Regions from separate parts of the Nonomuraea fastidiosa genome, predicted to be linked through region 2. Evidence: riboswitches for the same ligand, from Rfam matches in the RefSeq annotation. Region 2 holds a riboswitch; each other region holds the start of a gene.
The links. A riboswitch is a leader RNA that binds a small molecule or an ion and turns the genes downstream of it on or off. The one in region 2 is predicted to bind thiamine pyrophosphate.
Positions count from the first base shown of each region.

Region 1: another riboswitch for thiamine pyrophosphate. It lies ahead of thiC (phosphomethylpyrimidine synthase ThiC); the one in region 2 lies ahead of thiD (bifunctional hydroxymethylpyrimidine kinase/phosphomethylpyrimidine kinase).
Region 3: another riboswitch for thiamine pyrophosphate. It lies ahead of ACFMQL_RS27470 (FAD-dependent oxidoreductase); the one in region 2 lies ahead of thiD (bifunctional hydroxymethylpyrimidine kinase/phosphomethylpyrimidine kinase).
Region 4: another riboswitch for thiamine pyrophosphate. It lies ahead of ACFMQL_RS14310 (cytosine permease); the one in region 2 lies ahead of thiD (bifunctional hydroxymethylpyrimidine kinase/phosphomethylpyrimidine kinase).

Region 1 is NZ_CP170570.1:4,453,484-4,457,686, forward strand. Features, by position in the region: gene ACFMQL_RS20775 (cellulose binding domain-containing protein) at 1-1,017, opposite strand, end outside; gene ACFMQL_RS20780 (universal stress protein) at 1,186-2,052, opposite strand; gene ACFMQL_RS20785 (hypothetical protein) at 2,063-2,413, opposite strand; TPP riboswitch at 2,505-2,617, shown strand; gene thiC (phosphomethylpyrimidine synthase ThiC) at 2,610-4,154, shown strand.
Region 2 is NZ_CP170570.1:3,639,015-3,643,217, reverse strand. Features, by position in the region: gene ACFMQL_RS16780 (hypothetical protein) at 49-639, opposite strand; gene ACFMQL_RS16775 (hypothetical protein) at 826-1,431, shown strand; gene ACFMQL_RS16770 (DNA polymerase domain-containing protein) at 1,500-2,441, opposite strand; TPP riboswitch at 2,499-2,594, shown strand; gene thiD (bifunctional hydroxymethylpyrimidine kinase/phosphomethylpyrimidine kinase) at 2,582-3,391, shown strand; gene tenA (thiaminase II) at 3,429-4,103, shown strand; gene ACFMQL_RS16755 (carbon starvation CstA family protein) at 4,107-4,203, opposite strand, start outside.
Region 3 is NZ_CP170570.1:5,949,741-5,953,943, forward strand. Features, by position in the region: gene ACFMQL_RS27460 (thiazole synthase) at 1-207, opposite strand, end outside; gene thiS (sulfur carrier protein ThiS) at 200-400, opposite strand; gene ACFMQL_RS27470 (FAD-dependent oxidoreductase) at 397-1,716, opposite strand; TPP riboswitch at 1,704-1,820, opposite strand; gene ACFMQL_RS27475 (NAD(P)/FAD-dependent oxidoreductase) at 1,885-3,054, shown strand; gene ACFMQL_RS27480 (Rv2175c family DNA-binding protein) at 3,085-3,459, shown strand; gene thiE (thiamine phosphate synthase) at 3,437-4,084, shown strand.
Region 4 is NZ_CP170570.1:3,128,438-3,132,640, reverse strand. Features, by position in the region: gene ACFMQL_RS14315 (methylated-DNA--[protein]-cysteine S-methyltransferase) at 1-237, shown strand, start outside; gene ACFMQL_RS14310 (cytosine permease) at 206-1,543, opposite strand; TPP riboswitch at 1,533-1,649, opposite strand; gene ACFMQL_RS14305 (rhodanese-like domain-containing protein) at 1,703-2,026, opposite strand; gene ACFMQL_RS14300 (DNA-formamidopyrimidine glycosylase family protein) at 2,075-2,953, opposite strand; gene ACFMQL_RS14295 (LCP family protein) at 3,221-4,203, opposite strand, start outside.

The DNA.
Region 1 (4,203 bases), 810 kb from region 2:
GGGCGTGGGGGCGGTGTTGGCGCCCTCGTACGAGCCGAGGAAGCCGAACGTCGTGGACGCCCCCGGCGCGAGCGAGCCGTTCCACGCCGCGTTCCGCACGGTCACCGACGAGCCGTCCGCGCTCAGCGTGCCGCCCCAGAGCTGGGTGAGGTGCTGGCCATCGGCGTACGTCCAGGTCACCGTCCAGCCGGTCATCGGCTCGGCGCCGGTGTTGGTGACGGTGACCTCGCCCTGGAAGCCGCCCTGCCACTGACCTGTCGTCTTGTACGTGGCCGTGCAGTCACCGTCGGGCACGGTGGGCGTGTCGGTGGGGGTCGGGGTGCCGGACAGCGCCTCGACCAGGGCCGGATACCACTTGTCGGCCATCTTCTGGTCGCCGGCGGCGTTCGGGTGCACCCCGTCGTAGGTGTCGGTGGCGGTGTCGAAGCCCGTCCACTGGTCGACCACGGTGATCGGCGACTGGTCGGTGGTCGTCGCGGCGGCCCAGGCGGGGATGGCGTCGTTGAGCGCCACGGCGCGCTGGGCGCAGTCGGGGCAGGTGGCCGGGTTCATCGGAATGATCTTGGCGACGAGGATCCGCATGTTGGGGTTGCTCGCCCGCATCTGGTTCACCAGCGTGGTGAACGCGCTGATGATCGTCGCGGGCGGGATGTTGCTCCACACGTCGTTGGTGCCGAAGTGCATGAGCACGATGTCGGGGCGCGTGGCCGAGAGCCAGCCGGGCAGCAGGTTCTGGTTCGCCACGTTGGTGGCGAGGTAGCCGCCGTGTCCCTCGTTGTCGCCGTCGTGCTCGACCCCGCAGCCCTGCGGCGGCAGCGTGCCGACGAAGTCGATGTTGGTGTGGCCGGTGCTCAGCAGCCGGTTCCACAGCAGGGCGCGCCAGCAGCCGGGGGAGCCGGTGATCGAGTCGCCGAGCGGCATGATCCGTACGGCCGCGGCGTCGGCCGGCGTCGTCGCGAACAGCACGGCCGCGATCACGGCCACCATCCCGGCCAGCACGGCACCGATCTTGCGCATGGTCCGCTCTCCCGTCGTCAACCTGCGCGCAGATCGTAAATTTCGCCTATGGGTGCGGAAAAGGGAATGATCGGCTCACCCGGGGCGACCTGGGGAGACGCATGTAACTTTCACGTTTGCGTGCGCGGGCCGGGCCCGCTCGGGGCGGGGGCCGCGCGGGGTAAGGCGTCAGACCGGTGCTCCGGGCTGCGACGCCGTGTCGGGGGCGCGGACCACCGCGAGCGGGCAGGGCGCATGGTGCAGCATGGCCTGGCTGATCGACCCGAGCAGCATGCCCGCGAGCTGCCCCCGCCCGCGCGAGCCCACCACCAGCAGCTCGGCGCCGGCCGCCGCCTCCTTCAGCACCTCGACAGGATGCCCGTGCACCACCTCGGCGGTCACCTCCACGCCGGGATGTTCGGCGCGCAACGGGACGAGCGCGCTCTGCAACGCCAGCAGGTGACCCTGTTCGCTGTCGTCGTCGGCGGGTTCGAAGCCGCCCGGCTGGGGCCAGGCCCACGCCTGCACGACCCGCAGCCGCGCCCCGCGCAGCTCGGCCTCGGCGAAGGCGAACTCCAGCGCCTTGCCCGCGCGGGCGGACAGGTCGGTGCCCACCACCACCTCGCCGGGCGTGGCGGCGCGGTCGCGGATGAGGACGACGTTCGTCTCGGCGTGCGCGACGACCCCGTACGCGACGGAGCCCACGAGCAGCCCGCGCACGCCGCCGAGGCCGCGGCTGCCGACGACCAGCAGCTCGGCTTCGGCGGACGCCTTGACCAGCGCCGCGCGGGGATCGCCGGGGAGCAGGACGGTCTCCACGCGGACCTGGGGCCGCTCGCGCAGCGCGCGGTCCTTGGCGGAGGTCAGCACGGACTGCGCGTTCTCGCGCATCCACCGCGCGACCTCGGCGTACCGGACGGAGGTGCCCTCCTCACACACCCACGCGGGCACGACGTGGGCGACGGTCAGCGGCACCTGGCGCAGCGCGGCCTCGGTGGCGGCCCAGCCGGCCGCCTCAAGGCCGGGGCGGGAGCCGTCCACACCAACGATGATCACGCTCGGCTCCTCAGGACTGGACGTAGCATTCCACCTCGGCGCGCCGGAACGACAGCCCCTTGGCTTCGGAGTCGCGGACGCAGGCCCGCTCGGCGGCGCTGAGCTTGAGCGTGCCGCAGACGGTCACGCCGGCGTAGGTGCGGCAGTCGAGGGTGGGGTCGGTACGGCCGACGCGGTAAAGCTCTCTGACGTTCGCGCGGCACTTGGCCTTGCCGGTATCGGAGTAGCGGCACTGGGCCATCAGGATGTCGTACTGCTCCTGGCTGACCTCGTGCTGTTGCATGCCGTCCCCGGCGGCGGCGGTGGCGCCGGATGCGGCCATCACGACGAGTAGTCCTGCGACAGCGGCGATTCTCATCATGTTTCCCCTGATGGGGTCCGTACCGCTGAGAAGTGCCCCCAAACCTTTTCGGGTGGGTTTGGGACCTTGGCGGGGGTGGGTACGATCAGCGCCGTCCGAACGCGGGAGCCCGGTGGAGACCGGGCTGAGAGGACGGCTGCGAGCCGCCGACCGCCAGAACCTGCTCCGGGTAATGCCGGCGAAGGGAGTTTGCGCGATGAGCGACGCGCGCTTTTCCAAGATCTACTGCGGTGAACTCCGGGTCCCGATGCGCCAGGTGCGCCTGTCGAACGACAAGACGGTCACCCTGTACGACACCTCGGGCCCGTACACCGACCCCTCCTACGAGCCCGATTTGCGCCGGGGCCTGCCGCGCCGCCGGGCGGAGTGGATCGAGGAGCGGCGGGCGGCCGGCCATCCGGTCACCCAGGTCGCCTGCGCCCGCCGGGGCCTGGTGACCAAGGAGATGGAGTTCGTGGCGGTACGCGAGGGCGTCTCGCCGGAGTTCGTCCGCGAGGAGGTGGCCGCGGGCCGGGCCATCATCCCCGCGAACGTCAACCACCCCGAGTCCGAACCCATGATCATCGGGCGTAACTTCCTCGTGAAGATCAACGCCAACATCGGCAACTCGGCGGTCACCTCCTCCATCGAGGAGGAGGTGGAGAAGATGACGTGGGCCACCCGCTGGGGCGCCGACACGATCATGGACCTGTCCACCGGCGCGGACATCCACGAGACCCGCGAGTGGATCCTGCGCAACTCCCCGGTCCCGGTCGGCACCGTGCCGATCTACCAGGCGCTGGAGAAGGTCAAGGGCCGCCCTGAGGAGCTGTCGTGGGAGGTCTTCCGCGACACCCTGATCGAGCAGTGCGAGCAGGGCGTGGACTACGTGACCGTGCACGCGGGCGTGCGGCTCGCGCACGTGCCGCTCACCGTGGGCCGCAAGACCGGCATCGTCTCGCGCGGGGGCTCGATCATGGCCGCCTGGTGCCTGGCGCACCACCGCGAGAGCTTCCTGTACGAGAACTTCGCCGAGATGTGCGAGATCCTGGCCCGCTACGACGTGTCGTTCTCGCTCGGCGACGGCCTGCGGCCCGGCTCGATCGCCGACGCCAACGACGAGGCCCAGTTCGCCGAACTGCGCACGCTGGGCGAGCTGACCAAGATCGCGCGCGAGCACGACGTCCAGGTGATGATCGAGGGCCCGGGCCACGTGCCCATGCACAAGATCAAGGAGAACGTCGACCTCCAGCGCGAGCTGTGCGACGACGCGCCGTTCTACACGCTCGGCCCGCTCGTCACCGACATCGCGCCCGGCTACGACCACATCACCTCGGGCATCGGCGCCGCCATGATCGGCTGGTACGGCACGGCCATGCTCTGTTACGTCACCCCCAAGGAGCACCTCGGCCTGCCGGACAAGGACGACGTGAAGACCGGCGTCATCACGTATAAGATCGCCGCCCATGCCGCCGACCTGGCCAAGGGCCATCCGAAGGCGCAGGAGTGGGACGACGCGCTGTCGGACGCGCGCTTCGAGTTCCGCTGGGAGGACCAGTTCGACCTGTCGCTCGACCCCGACACGGCCCGCTCGTTCCACGACGAGACGCTGCCCGCCGCCCCCGCCAAGACCGCGCACTTCTGCTCGATGTGCGGGCCGAAGTTCTGCTCGATGCGGATCAGCCACGACATCAGGCAGGCCGGTTACGCGGCGAAGGCGGCCGAGTTCCGCCGCCTCGGAGGCACGATCTACGTGGAGTGACACATTGTCCAATTGTCCAGAGCCTGTCCAAAACCGCAGGTCTGGACAA
Region 2 (4,203 bases):
CCGCTCCGAGAGCGCGCCCCGCCAGCGAGCCGTCCAGCACGCCGATCGTCAGCCCGGCCCGTACGGGTGCCTGCGCCACAGCGGTGGCGGGGGCGGCGATGGCGGCTCATGCCCGTCCTGCTCGTACGGCGCCGTCCGCCGCTCGGCCTCCATCAGCAGCTCGTGCACCGACCCACCGCGACCAGGGCCGGTGCGCCCGAGCAGGATGCGCACCAGGTCCACCGCCGTCGGACGGGCGCCGAGGTCGGGGCGGCGGCACGCGTCGATCACCGCGCGCAGCTGGGGCAGCAGCCGGTCGAGGTCGGCGCCCGCGTCCGGCATCATCCCCGTCGCCGCGAACACCACCACGTCCGCCCAGTCGCCCACGTCATGCGCGGGGAACAGACAGTCCCGAGGTCCCGGCGCGAAGAGCGCCTGACCTTGCGGCGAGATGAGCACGTTCGCCGGGCTGAGCCGCAGCCCCGCGATGCCGCCGAGGTGCAGCCTGGCCAGCGTGGCGGCGGTGCCGAGGGCGAACAGGTGCAGCCGTTCGCCGGTGAGCGGGCCGGTCGTCCTGACGACGGCGGCCAGCGGCTCGCCCGTCCCCAGGTAATCGCGCGGCCGCAGAGCCAGGCCGCCGCTCCATGCCTGAAAGTCCATCGCCGTCCCCGTAGTGGCCGATCAGCGCGGGCGGCACCGCCGGTGGTCCGGCCCCGGTGCCGCAGGTCCGACAGGGGGTACGCCGGGGTCGCGGGCCGCGTTCAACCCATACCGATCGGGTCTTGACCTTGACGCGACGTCAACGTGTCCCATGAGCGGTGAAGCCGCCGGGAGGAAGGAACGCGCATGGTCAGAGCCGCGCTGCGCATCGTCGGATTCGAGCTCAAGGGCCTCGCCGCCATCGCGGCGTGGATCGTGCGGCGGCGGCACGGGGTGCCGGACGGAGCGACGACGCTCGCGTACGGCAAGGAGCAGTCGTTCATGATGGGCCTGATGGCGTTCGCCATGGCGGTCGAGACCGTGGTCGTGGACCTGCTGCTCGCCGCCCTCGACGTGCCCGGCTGGCTGCGTTACGGGGTGCTGATCGCCGACCTGTACGGCCTGCTGTACGTCCTCATGGTGGTCGCCGCCTGCGCGACCAGGCCGCACGTCGTCACCGCGGACGAGCTGCGTATCCGGTACGGCGTCTACCTTGACCTGCGGGTGCCCCGCGAGCTGGTGACGGCGGTGCGGACCGGGCGGACATACCACCAGGGCGGCATGATCACCGTCGATGAGGGCCGGTTGACCGTGGCGGTCTCCTCGCAGACGAACGTGACGGTCGAGCTGGCCGAGCCGGTCACCGTGGTACGCCCGCTTGGCCGCCGCGCCGAGGTCACCTCGGTCAGGTTCTTCGCCCATCATCCCGAAGCCGCGGCGGCCGCGCTCAGGGAGGGCGTCACCACCGGCTGAGCACTACTCCCCACCGGCTGAGCGCTACTCCCCGCGGAGGGCGTGAGCGCACCGCTTGCCCTCGCGCGTCACTCCCCGCGGCGGGCGCGAGCGCGCCGCTTGCCCTCGTGCATCGCCTGGACCCGCGCCACCGGGATCGTGTGCCCCTCCTCGACGAGGTCGGCGGGCAGCGGCTGCGGCGGCGGCATGTGCTCGGCCCATGGGTCGGCCCCGCCCAGCCGTTCGATCGCGCTGTGGACGGTGAAGTCGCCGGGACGTACGCCGTCGAGGTCGTCCCACGCCACCGGGTACGAGACGGGCACGCCGGGGCGGATGCGCGGGCTGTAGGCGGCGGCCACCGTGGCGCCGCCCGCCCGCGTGGAGTCGATGAACACCTTGCCCGCGCGGTCCTCCCTGATGAACGCGGTGGTGGCGAGCGCCGGGTCCAGCCGCTCGGCGCGGGCGGCCAGCGCGCGGGTGGCGGCGGCCAGGTCGTCCATCGCGGTGCCCGGCGCGACGGGCACGAAGACGTGCACGCCCTTGGCCCCGCTCGTCTTCACCGCCCCGGCCAGCCCGGAGTCGGCCAGCGCCTGCCTGACCAGGTGCGCGCCCCGCACCGCCAGGGCGAAGGAGTCCTCGGGCGGGTCGAGGTCGAGCACCATGTGCGTGGGATGATCGCCGGCGTACAGAGCCGGGTGGTATTCGACGGCCCGCTGGTTGGCGAACCACAGCAGCGTCCTGCGGTCGTCGCACAGCGCGTACGTGACCTGCCGCTGCGAGGAGTCCGCCCACACCCGCACCGAGCGCACCCAGTCCGGGGCGTACTTGGGCAGGTTCTTCTGCATGAACGGCTGCTGCCCCGGGCGTACCCGCATGACGGAGAGCGGGCGGCCGCGCAGCACCGGGATGATGCGGCCGGAGACGGCGTCGAGGTAGTCGACCAGGTCGCGCTTGGTTGCGCCCGCGCCGTCGAAGAGCGGCTGGTCGAGGTTCGTCAGGGAGACGCCGTCGCGCGTCTCGTCAGCGGCCACCCGTCCCACGATGCCGATACTCGAACGTGTGGTCAACGACCCGGCCTGTTAGAGTGAACGTTTGACGCGGGGTGCCCGAAATGCCGGGCTGAGATCACACCCGTCGAACCTGATCTAGTTCGCACTAGCGAAGGGACGTCATGGCCGCTGACGCCGTACCCAAAGTTCTGACCATCGCGGGCACCGATCCGAGCGGCGGCGCCGGCATCCAAGCCGACCTCAAGGCCTTCTCCGCGCTCGGCGCGTACGGCATGACGGTCATCACCGCGCTGGTGGCGCAGACGACCACGGGCGTGACCGGCATCCACGAGGTGCCCGCCGAGTTCGTGACCCAGCAGCTCGACACGCTGCTCACCGACGTGCCCGCCGACGCCGTGAAGATCGGCATGCTGGGCGACGCCGACCTGATCAAGGCGGTGGCGGCGGCGCTCGACACCTACCGCCCCAAGTACGTCGTGCTCGACCCCGTCATGGTCGCCAAGAGCGGCGACCGGCTGCTGCCCGCCGACGCGGTGAGCGAGCTGCGCCGCACGCTGCTGCCGCGCGCCGACCTCATCACCCCCAACCTGCCCGAGGCGGCCGACCTGCTGGAGGAGCCGCAGGCGAGCGGCCTGGCCGAGATGCACGAGCAGGCGGCCAGGCTGCGCGCGCTCGGCGCCCGCCAGGTGCTGCTCAAGGGCGGCCACCTCGACGGCGACACCTGCGTCGACGTGCTGGCCACCCCCGAGGGCACGATCGAGCTGTCCGCCCCGCGCGTGCACACCAAGAACACCCACGGCACGGGCTGCACGCTCTCCTCGGCGATCGCCGCGCTGCGGCCCCGGCACGACGACTGGCCGAGCGCGGTGCGAGCGGCGAAGGACTACCTCACGGAGGCGCTGCGCGCCGCCGACTCGCTGGGCGTCGGCCACGGCCACGGCCCCGTGCACCACTTCCACAACATCTGGTAACGGCCCCCGCCGGGCAGACCCCTCCGAAAGAGACGCGATGTTCTGCGATGACATCTGGCAGCGCACGTCCGACCTGATGCGCGCCATCCACGAGCACCCCTTCGTCACGGCACTCGGCGACGGCTCACTCGACCGCGACACCTTCGTCTTCTACATGGTGCAGGACGCCCGCTACCTGGAGGCGTTCGCGAAGGCGCTGGCCGCCGCCTCCGTGCGCGCCGGCGACTCCGCCGATGCGGCCTTCTGGGCGCAGAGCGCGCACACCGCGCTGGTCGCCGAGCGCGAGCTGCACTCCGGCTACATCGACGAGCTGGGCGATGCCGCCAAGGGCATCGCGACGTCGCCGACGTGCCTGGCGTACTCGTCGTTCCTGCAGGCCACGGCGCTGTCGGAGCCGTATCCGGTGATCGCGGCGGCGGTGCTGCCGTGCTTCTGGATCTACCAGGACGTCGGTACGGCGCTGCTCGCCAAGGCCGGCGACGACCCCGCGCACCCGTACGCGAAGTGGATCTCCACCTACTCCGACCCGGAGTTCGCCGCCTCCGTCGAGCGGGCCAAGGCGATCACCGACCGGCTGGCCGCCGCCGCGTCCCCGGACACCCGCGAGGCGATGGCGCAGGCGTACGGGCGGGCGGCGGCCTACGAGTGGATGTTCTGGGACAGCGCGTGGCGGCGCGAGGGCTGGCCCACCGCCGAGTGGCTGGCACCCTGACACCTAGCCTGATTTCGCCATCAGCTCCTTCTCCTCGCGGGTGGCGATGAGCCCCGACGGCGCGACGATCTTCGACTCCTCGAACGGCGCCTCCGTGGTG
Region 3 (4,203 bases), 2.3 Mb from region 2:
GTTGGGCAGCACCTTGATGTCGCGCTTGCGCAGCACGTCCAGCACGGAGCCGCGCGCCGACGGGTCGAGCCGGCGCATCGCCACCGTGGTCAGCTCGGTGCCGGACGCGGCCAGCGCCTGGTCCAGCACCTCCAGCGAGGGCGCGCCACCGGTGCCCATGATGAGCCGGGAGGAGAACTTCTCACCGGCGATGATCAGCTCATCCACCTTGCACCGCCGTCAGCACCTCCACGCGGTCACGGTCGCTGAGCGCCGTCGTCTCCCAGGCGCTGCGGGTGACCACCTCGTCGTTCACGGCCACGGCCACGCCGGTGGTGGCCGTCGTCAGCGTCCGTACGGCCTCCGCCACGGTGGTGCCGTCGGCCACCTCGCGCTCAGACCCGTTAATGGTGACAATCATGAAATTTCCTGAAACCTCCCTGGCGAGCACAGGGTCGCCAGCTCGCTCTCCTCGCCCATCAGGATGGCCGCCGTCAGCGGGGCCATCAGCACCCCGCCGCGGTGGTGCCCGGTCGCGTACGTCAGCCCCGGGGTCCTCGCCGGGCCGATCACCGGAAGGTTGTCGGGGGTGCCCGGCCGCAGGCCCGCCACCACGTCGGCGACCTCCATCTCGGTGACGCCGGGCACCAGCTCCCTGGCGTCGCGCAGCAGCTCGTACAGGCCGCCCGCGGTCACCGTCGTGTCGAAGCCCAGCTCCTCCTGCGTGGCCCCCACCACCAGCTCGCCGTCGCCCCGGGGGACGAGGTAGACCGGCGAGCCGTGGACGGTGCCGCGTACGCAGTGGGTGAGCAGCGGCTGCGGCGAGCGCAGGCGCATGATCTGGCCCTTGACCGGACGCACCGGCACGTCGGCCAGCTCACCGCTCCACGCCCCGGCCGCCAGCACCACCCGGTCGGCCGCCAGCACGTCCCCGTCCGCCCACGCACCGTCCGCCTCACCGGCCCCGGCGACGTCAAAGGCCCGCTCGGCACCGTCACCGGCGGCCCGTTCGCCGGCATCGGCGGGGTACGGCGCGGCAGGTGGTCCGCCGACGTGGTGAGCCCCGAGACGCAGGCCGGTCGCCGGTGCGCCGGTGGGCTTCGACAGGCGTACGCCCGTGACGGCGCCGTTCGTACGGACCAGCTCGCTGACGCGCGCCCGCACCAGCGGAACGCCGCGTCGCTCCAGGGCGGTCAGCAGCGCCGCCGTCACCCGCCGCGGGTTCACCCAGGCGTCGCCGGGCGCGAGCAGCCCGCCGCGCACGGAGGGGGCCAGCATCGGCTCCAGGCGGCGGCACTCGCGCCCGGTCAGCCGTTCGACCGGCAGGTCCAGCTTCTCCATGAACGCGGCCAGCTCGTCCAGCATCGCCATGTCGTCGGAGCCGAACGCGACGTCCAGCGTCCCCTCGGCCCGCAGATCCAGCCCGCCCGCGCCAAGCCCCGAACGGGGGCCGCGGGCCAAGGCACCGGCGGCGGAGACCTCGCCGGCGGGGAGTCCGGCGTCCTCGGCCAGCTCGGCGGCGAAGGCGGGCCAGCGGCTCAGCGCCGCCATGCCCAGCCGCAGCAGCGGCGCCTCGGTGTAGGTGACCTCGCTCACCGGCGCCAGCATCCCGGCGGCCGCGTGGGAGGCCCCGGTGGCGGGCGCGGGATCGACCACGGTGACCGGCCGTCCCTCGCACGCGAGCCGCCAGGCCACGGACAGCCCGACGACCCCGCCGCCCACGATCACGTCCATCATGCGCTCCCTTCGCCGGCATGATCCGGATCAGGTGTCTTGCGGTCGAAGGCCCGTCACAGCCTTCCTCTCAGCCCGGTCACGGCCGGACTCCCGCGCGTCTTACCGCCCACAGCCTACGACCTCGGTACGGGGCGCACGCACCGGCCCCTTATGGTCGCCGTTATGGTCATGAGCGTGAACCATGTCGTGGTGGTGGGAGCGGGTCTCGCGGGTGTGCGTACGGTGGAGGCCCTGCGCGGGCGCGGCTTCGACGGCCGCATCACGCTGCTGGGCCAGGAGCGCCATCGCCCCTACGATCGCCCGCCGCTGTCGAAGGCGGTGCTGAAGGGCGACGCCGACACCAGCTTCATCGACACCGACCTCGACGCGCTCCAGATCGACTTCCGGCCGGGCGTCGCGGCCACGTCGCTGCGCGCGGGCGTCGTGGAGACCACCGAGGGCGAGCTGCCCTACGACGGCCTGGTCATCGCCACCGGCGCCGACCCGATCAGGTTGCCAGGCGACGGCCCGCAGCACGTCCTGCGCACGCTCGACGACGCTCACGAGCTGCGGGTGATGCTCGTACCCGGAGCGCGGGTCACGGTCATCGGCGCGGGCTGGATCGGCGCGGAGGTCGCCACCGCGGCCCGGCGCGCGGGCTGCGCGGTCACGGTCATCGAGGCGGCGCAGACGCCGCTCGCCGCCGCCGTCGGCACGGAGCTCGGTGGCCGCACGATCCCCTGGTACGAGGGCATCGACCTGCGGCTCGGCACCATGGTCGAGTCGGTCGAGGAGGGCGGCGTCCGCCTGGTGGGCGGCGAGTTCGTCGAGTCCCACGTGGTCGTCACCGGCATCGGCGTGCGCCCGGCCGTCGAGTGGCTCGCCAACGCCGACATCGACCTGCACAACGGCGTCGTCACCGACGAGCACCTGCGCACCTCGCTGCCCGGCGTGGTCGCGGTGGGCGACTGCGCCGCGTGGTGGTCGCGCCGCTGGGGCACCCGCCTCAGGGTCGAGCACTGGGACACCGCGCTCAACGCCCCCGACGTCGCCGCCGCGACGCTCATGGGGGAGGAGGCGGTCTACGACCCGGTGCCGTACTTCTGGTCGGAGCAGTTCGGCCACATGCTCCAGTACGCCGGACACCACACCGAGGCCGACCGCCTCGTGTACCGGGGCGAGCCCGAGGGCAAGTGGTCGGCCGTCTGGCTCACCGACGGCGACACGCTCGCCGCGGTGCTCGCCGTGGACCGGCCGCGCGATCTCGTACAGGGCCGGCGCATCATCGAAGCGGGCCATCGACTGGACGCGGAACGCCTGGTAGATCCACAAGTGCCCCTACGAGATTGTGTTGTTTGAGCAAGCACGCCATGTGGTAGTTGTGGTTTCGTGACGCTTTCTGTTGCACAGATCGACCGGGAGACCGAGCAGCTCGTCGACGAGTGGCTCACCCTCCCCGAAGTGGCCCAGCGCCTCGAGCTTCCGATCGGCCGGGCCAAGCAACTCCTCAAGGACCACAAGCTGCTCGGCGTGCGCCGCGGCAGCGGCGGGCCGCAGGTGCCCGCGAAGTTCCTCGACGGAAAGGACGTGATGAAGGGCCTGCCCGGCACGCTCACCGTGCTGCAGGACGCCGGTTACGACGACGTCGAGGCGCTTCGCTGGCTCTTCACCCCAGACGACTCGCTGCCGGGGTCGCCCATCGAGGCGATCAGGGCAGGGCGTCACACCGAGGTCAAGCGGCGTGCCCAAGCCCTCGCTTTCTGAGGCCCGCCTCTACCTCTGCACAGACGGCCGCCGCGACCGCGGCGATCTGGCGGAGTTCCTCGACGCCGTGCTGGCGGGCGGTGTGGACATCATCCAGCTGCGGGAGAAGGGTCTCGAGGCGCGCGAAGAACTCGCGCTGCTCGAAGTCTTCCGCGACGCCTGCGACCGGCACGGAAAACTGCTCGCTGTCAACGACCGGGCGGACGTCGCCTACGCCGCCCGGCCCGACGTGCTCCACCTGGGGCAGGACGACCTTCCTGTGACGGTCGCGCGAGAGATACTCGGCGACGACATCGTCATCGGACGGTCCACCCACTCCGCAGCCGAGGCGTCCGCCGCGGCCGTGGAAGAGGGCGTCGACTACTTCTGCTGCGGCCCGATCTGGCCGACCCCCACCAAGCCTGGGCGCCCCGCGCCGGGGCCGCCGCTGCTGCGGCACGCCGCCTCGCTCGGCACCTCGCGTCCTTGGTTCGGGATCGGCGGCATCGACCTGGGCAACCTCGACGAGGTGATGTCGTACGGCGTGAGCCGGGTGGTGGTCGTCCGCGCCATCACCGAAGCCGACGACCCAGGGGCGGCCGCGGCCGAGTTCGCCAAGCGGCTGGCCGCCGGGCCGGCCCGCTGAAACCTCCGAGGCGCCCGCGCTCCCCGCACGGGCGCCTCCCGTCCTTCCCCGGCCCTCCGGGGTCTTTTCCCGGCCTTCCGCAACTCCTCGGCGGTCTTTCCCGGGCCCCTGCGACTCCT
Region 4 (4,203 bases), 510 kb from region 2:
CAGAAGACCATGGCGGTCCCCTACGGCACCACCACGACGATCGAGCGGATCGGGGAGAGCATCGGCAGGCCGCGCGCGCTGCGGGCGATCGGCAACGCGCTGGCCTCCAACCCCGTCTGCGTGATCGTGCCCTGCCACCGGGTGCTGCGCGAGGACGGCGAGCTCGGCGACTACCCGGGCGGCGCGGCGGCCAAGCAGCATCTGCTCAACGTCGAGCGGCGCGCGATCGCTGGATGAGCCCGATGAGCAGCGTGATCAGGGCGGCCACCAAGGCGCCGCCCAGCGCGCCGTTCATCCACGGCTCCCGTACGAAGCCGAGCGCGTCGCGCACACCGGCCCACCAGCCGTCCCACGCGGGGAAGGTCGGCGTCGAGGTGGTCAGCCAGTACGCGGCGAAGCCCAGCGCCCACGGCACCAGCATCGACCAGCGCGAGGGGGCGTCCTCGGCGGTGTTCCAGCCCTCGCCGCGGCGCAGCACGAAGTAGTCGACCGCGAGCACCGCGAACATCGGCACGAACACGGCGCCGATCACGCCGAGGAACACGCCGTAGGAGTTCACGTCCGCGAACAGCGCGATCACGATCGTGACCACGCCGATGGCGGTCGACAGGATGCGCCGGTCCACCCGCGGCATGAGGTTCTGCAGCGACATCGTGGTGGAGTAGACGTTGGCGAACGACTGGTCGGTCTCGCGCAGCACGAGGATGCCGAAGAACAGCGCGCCGAGCGGCACCGCGACGAACGGGTTGAACACCGTCGTCTGGTCGGCCAGCACGCCGTCCGCGCCCGCCAGCGCCACCGCGTAGACGCCCAGCCCCAAGCAGGCCACCTGGGCCAGCGTGTAGCCGCCGACCACGCCGGTGAACGCGGCCCGGCCCGAGCGCGAGTGCCGGGCGAAGTCGGCCGCCATCGGCACCCACGACACCGACAGCGCGATCACGTAGTCCACGGCGGCGGGGAAGGCCGTCCAGCTCCCGCCCTCGGGCGACGGGGCCTCGCGCAGGAAGAACACCGTGAACCAGATCATCGCCACGATCACGCCGACCGTGACGTAGCGGCGCAGCAGCCGGATCGAGCCGAGCGGCCAGATGGTCAGCGCCGCCGTCAGCACGCCCGCCACGATCACCCACACCTGGTACGGAACCGCCGGGAAGATCGCGCCCGCGCCCTTGGCGATCACCCAGAGCTCGAAGGCGCCCCAGCCGATCATCTGGATGATGTTCAGCACCGTGGGCACGTAGGAGATCCGGGCGCCGAACAGCCCGCGCAGCAGCACCATCGCGGGCTTGCCCGTCCGCGTGCCGGGGACGGCCGACAGGCCCACCATGGCGGTGCCGATGAGGCTGCCCACCACGGTGGCGATCAGCGCCGCCGCCAGCGTCAGCGGGGCGTTGCCCAGCGGATCGAGCAGCAGCAGGGCTCCGGAGAAGCCGAGCAGGCTGACCCCGAGATTGGCCCAGAGCGCGCCCTGATCGAGCACGCCCAGGGTCTTGGGGGCCTCTCCATCAAGGGTCAGCGGCACTTCTTCGACGCCGTGCGACATCGCACACTCCCTACGCCGGCATTACCCGGACAGGTTCAGGCGGTCGGCAGCGGATGGTTGTGCTGCCCTCTCAGCCCGGCGACCCCGAGCTCCCGCGACGATCTGTAGTTTGCGCCCCAATGATGCCTCAATGGCGACTAATTCGCCATAGTGGGCGACTTATGCCACAAAAGGCTCCTGTCCCGTCTCGCTGACCATCGGCCGCCGCGCCGCCTCCCACGACTGCATGCCGCCGCCGACGTTGACCGCCTCGCGCCCGAGCTGGTTGAGCCAGGCCGCGACCTGCAGGGAACGGCCGCCCACCCGGCACACGACGTAGATCGTGCGGTCGTCGGGGACCTCGTCCACGCGCCCCTGGATCTGCGTCATCGGGATGTGAACGGCCTGCGGCGCGTGGCCCGCCAGCCATTCCTCCTGCTCGCGGACGTCGAGCAGGTAAGCGTCTGCGGGTACGGCACTGGCCTCGATCTCAGGAACGGTCATGACTCCATCATGGCCTGCGCGAGGCGGTGCACCCGCCGCCTGTCCCGCCTACTTGAGCAGGCGGGACAGGCGGCGGTCGGCCAGCGGTTTGCCGCCGGTCTGGCAGGTCGGGCAGTACTGCAGCGAGGAGTCGGCGAACGACACCTCCCTGATCGTGTCGCCGCACACGTCGCAGGACTGCCCCGTACGGTTGTGCACCCGCAGCCCCGACTTCTTCTCCGCCTTGAGGTCCTTGGCCGCAAGGCCGCGAGCCCGCTCGACCGCGTCGCGCAGCGTCGTCACGATGGCCTCGTGCAGGTCGGCGATCTGCGCGTCGGTCAGCGTGGCGGCGATCTTGAACGGCGACATCTTCGCCGCGTGCAGCACCTCGTCGGAGTAGGCGTTGCCGATGCCGGCGATCACCTTCTGGTCGCGCAGCAGGCCCTTGATCTGGGTGCGCTTGCCGCCGATGATGCGCTTGAGCGCCTCGACGGTGAACGACTCGGCGAGCGGGTCGGGGCCGAGGGCGGCGATGCCCGGCACATCGTCCGGATTTTTCGTGACATAGACGGCTAGGCGCTTCTGCGTCCCCGCTTCCGTCAGCTCGAACCCCGGCGCCAGGCCCTCCTCGTCGGGCGCCAGCCGCACGCGTACGGCCAGCGGCCCCTTGCCGGGCCGCACCGGCTTCGCGCCCGACAGGTCGTCGCGCCAGCGCAGCCACCCCGCGCGCGCCAGGTGGATGACCAGGTGCAGCCCGTCGCAGTCGAGGTCGAGGAACTTGCCGTGCCTGGCCACGCCGGTCACGGTCAGCCCGTTGAGCGCGGTGACCGGCGGATCGAACGTCTTCAGCGCCTGGATGGCCACCACATCGACCCCCGCGATCGCGCGGCCCACCGCCCGCTCGCGCAGAAAGTGAGTGAGGGACTCCACCTCGGGAAGTTCGGGCATGCCCCCAGCGTACGTCCCGCCCGGGGCTGTCCCCGGCACGCGCGGAAAACCGTCGGTCCACGTGGTGGGGACCTTGACGCCGTACGGCTGCCCCGGCACGCGCGGAAAACCGAAGAGACCACACGGCCCTCCGGCCCCGGAACCTGAGCACGGCACCCCGGGCTTCGGCGGTTGAGGGCGGCGCCCTGAGTCCGGGACCTGAGCGCGGCGCCCTCAGCCCCGAAGCCCGGACGGGGGTGCCCGGGGTCCCGGACCTGAGCGAGGTGGTCAGTTGGAGTCGACGACGTCCTTCGGCACCGGCCGGTCTTCCTTGATCGCGTTGAACAACGCCAGCGCCTTGGGCCGGTCCCACTTCACCGCCGCGCCGCTGGGCACGGTCTCGTTGCCCCCGAACGGCACCACCGTGGTCACCGGGCTGTCGCCCATGGCCAGCCCGAGCGAGAGCATGTCGAACGCGCCCGTGCCCGTGTCGACCTCGACCGCGTCGGTGGCGCTGGCCGCCAGCGGGATCGCGGTGAACGGGTTGAACAGCACCCCGGGGCTCGCGGCCTTCTTCACGACCGCGCTGAGGAACTGCCGCTGCCGCTTGGTGCGCTCGTAGTCGGGTAGCGCGCCGCCCTTGCGGGTGCGCACGTAGCCGAGCGCCTGCGCGCCGTTGAGCGTCTGCACGCCCTTCTTCAGCTTGAGCCCGGCCTTGGGGTCGTTGACGGCGGCCCGTACGTTGATCTCGACCCCGCCGACGGCGTCGACGATGTCGACGAACCCGGCGAAACCGATCTCCATGTAGTTGTCGATGTGCACGCCGGTGGCGTTCTCGATGGTGCGCACCAGCAGCTTGGGCCCGCCGAAGGCGTAGGCCGCGTTGAGCTTGTCGCGCCCCCTGCCGGGGATGGTGACGGCGGAGTCGCGCGGCAGGCTGACCAGCGTGGGCGGGTCGTCGGTCTCGGGGATGTGCAGCAGCATCATCGAGTCCGTACGCTGCCCCGCGGCCCGCCCGGTCGCCAGCTTCTTGCGCTGGGCGGCGGTCAGGCCCTTGCGGCTGTCGGACCCGACGAGCAGCCAGTTGGTGCCCGGCGTGTCGGCGGGCCGTCCCTCGTAGTCGTCCAGCACCCCCTCGATGCCCGTCAACCGCGAGTCGATCCAGAAGTACATCCCGATGCCGGCGATCAACAGCACCACAAGCAAACCGGCGATGATCGCCAAAACGGTCTTGCCGGAGAACCGCGGGCGCGGCACCAGCCCCCAGGGCC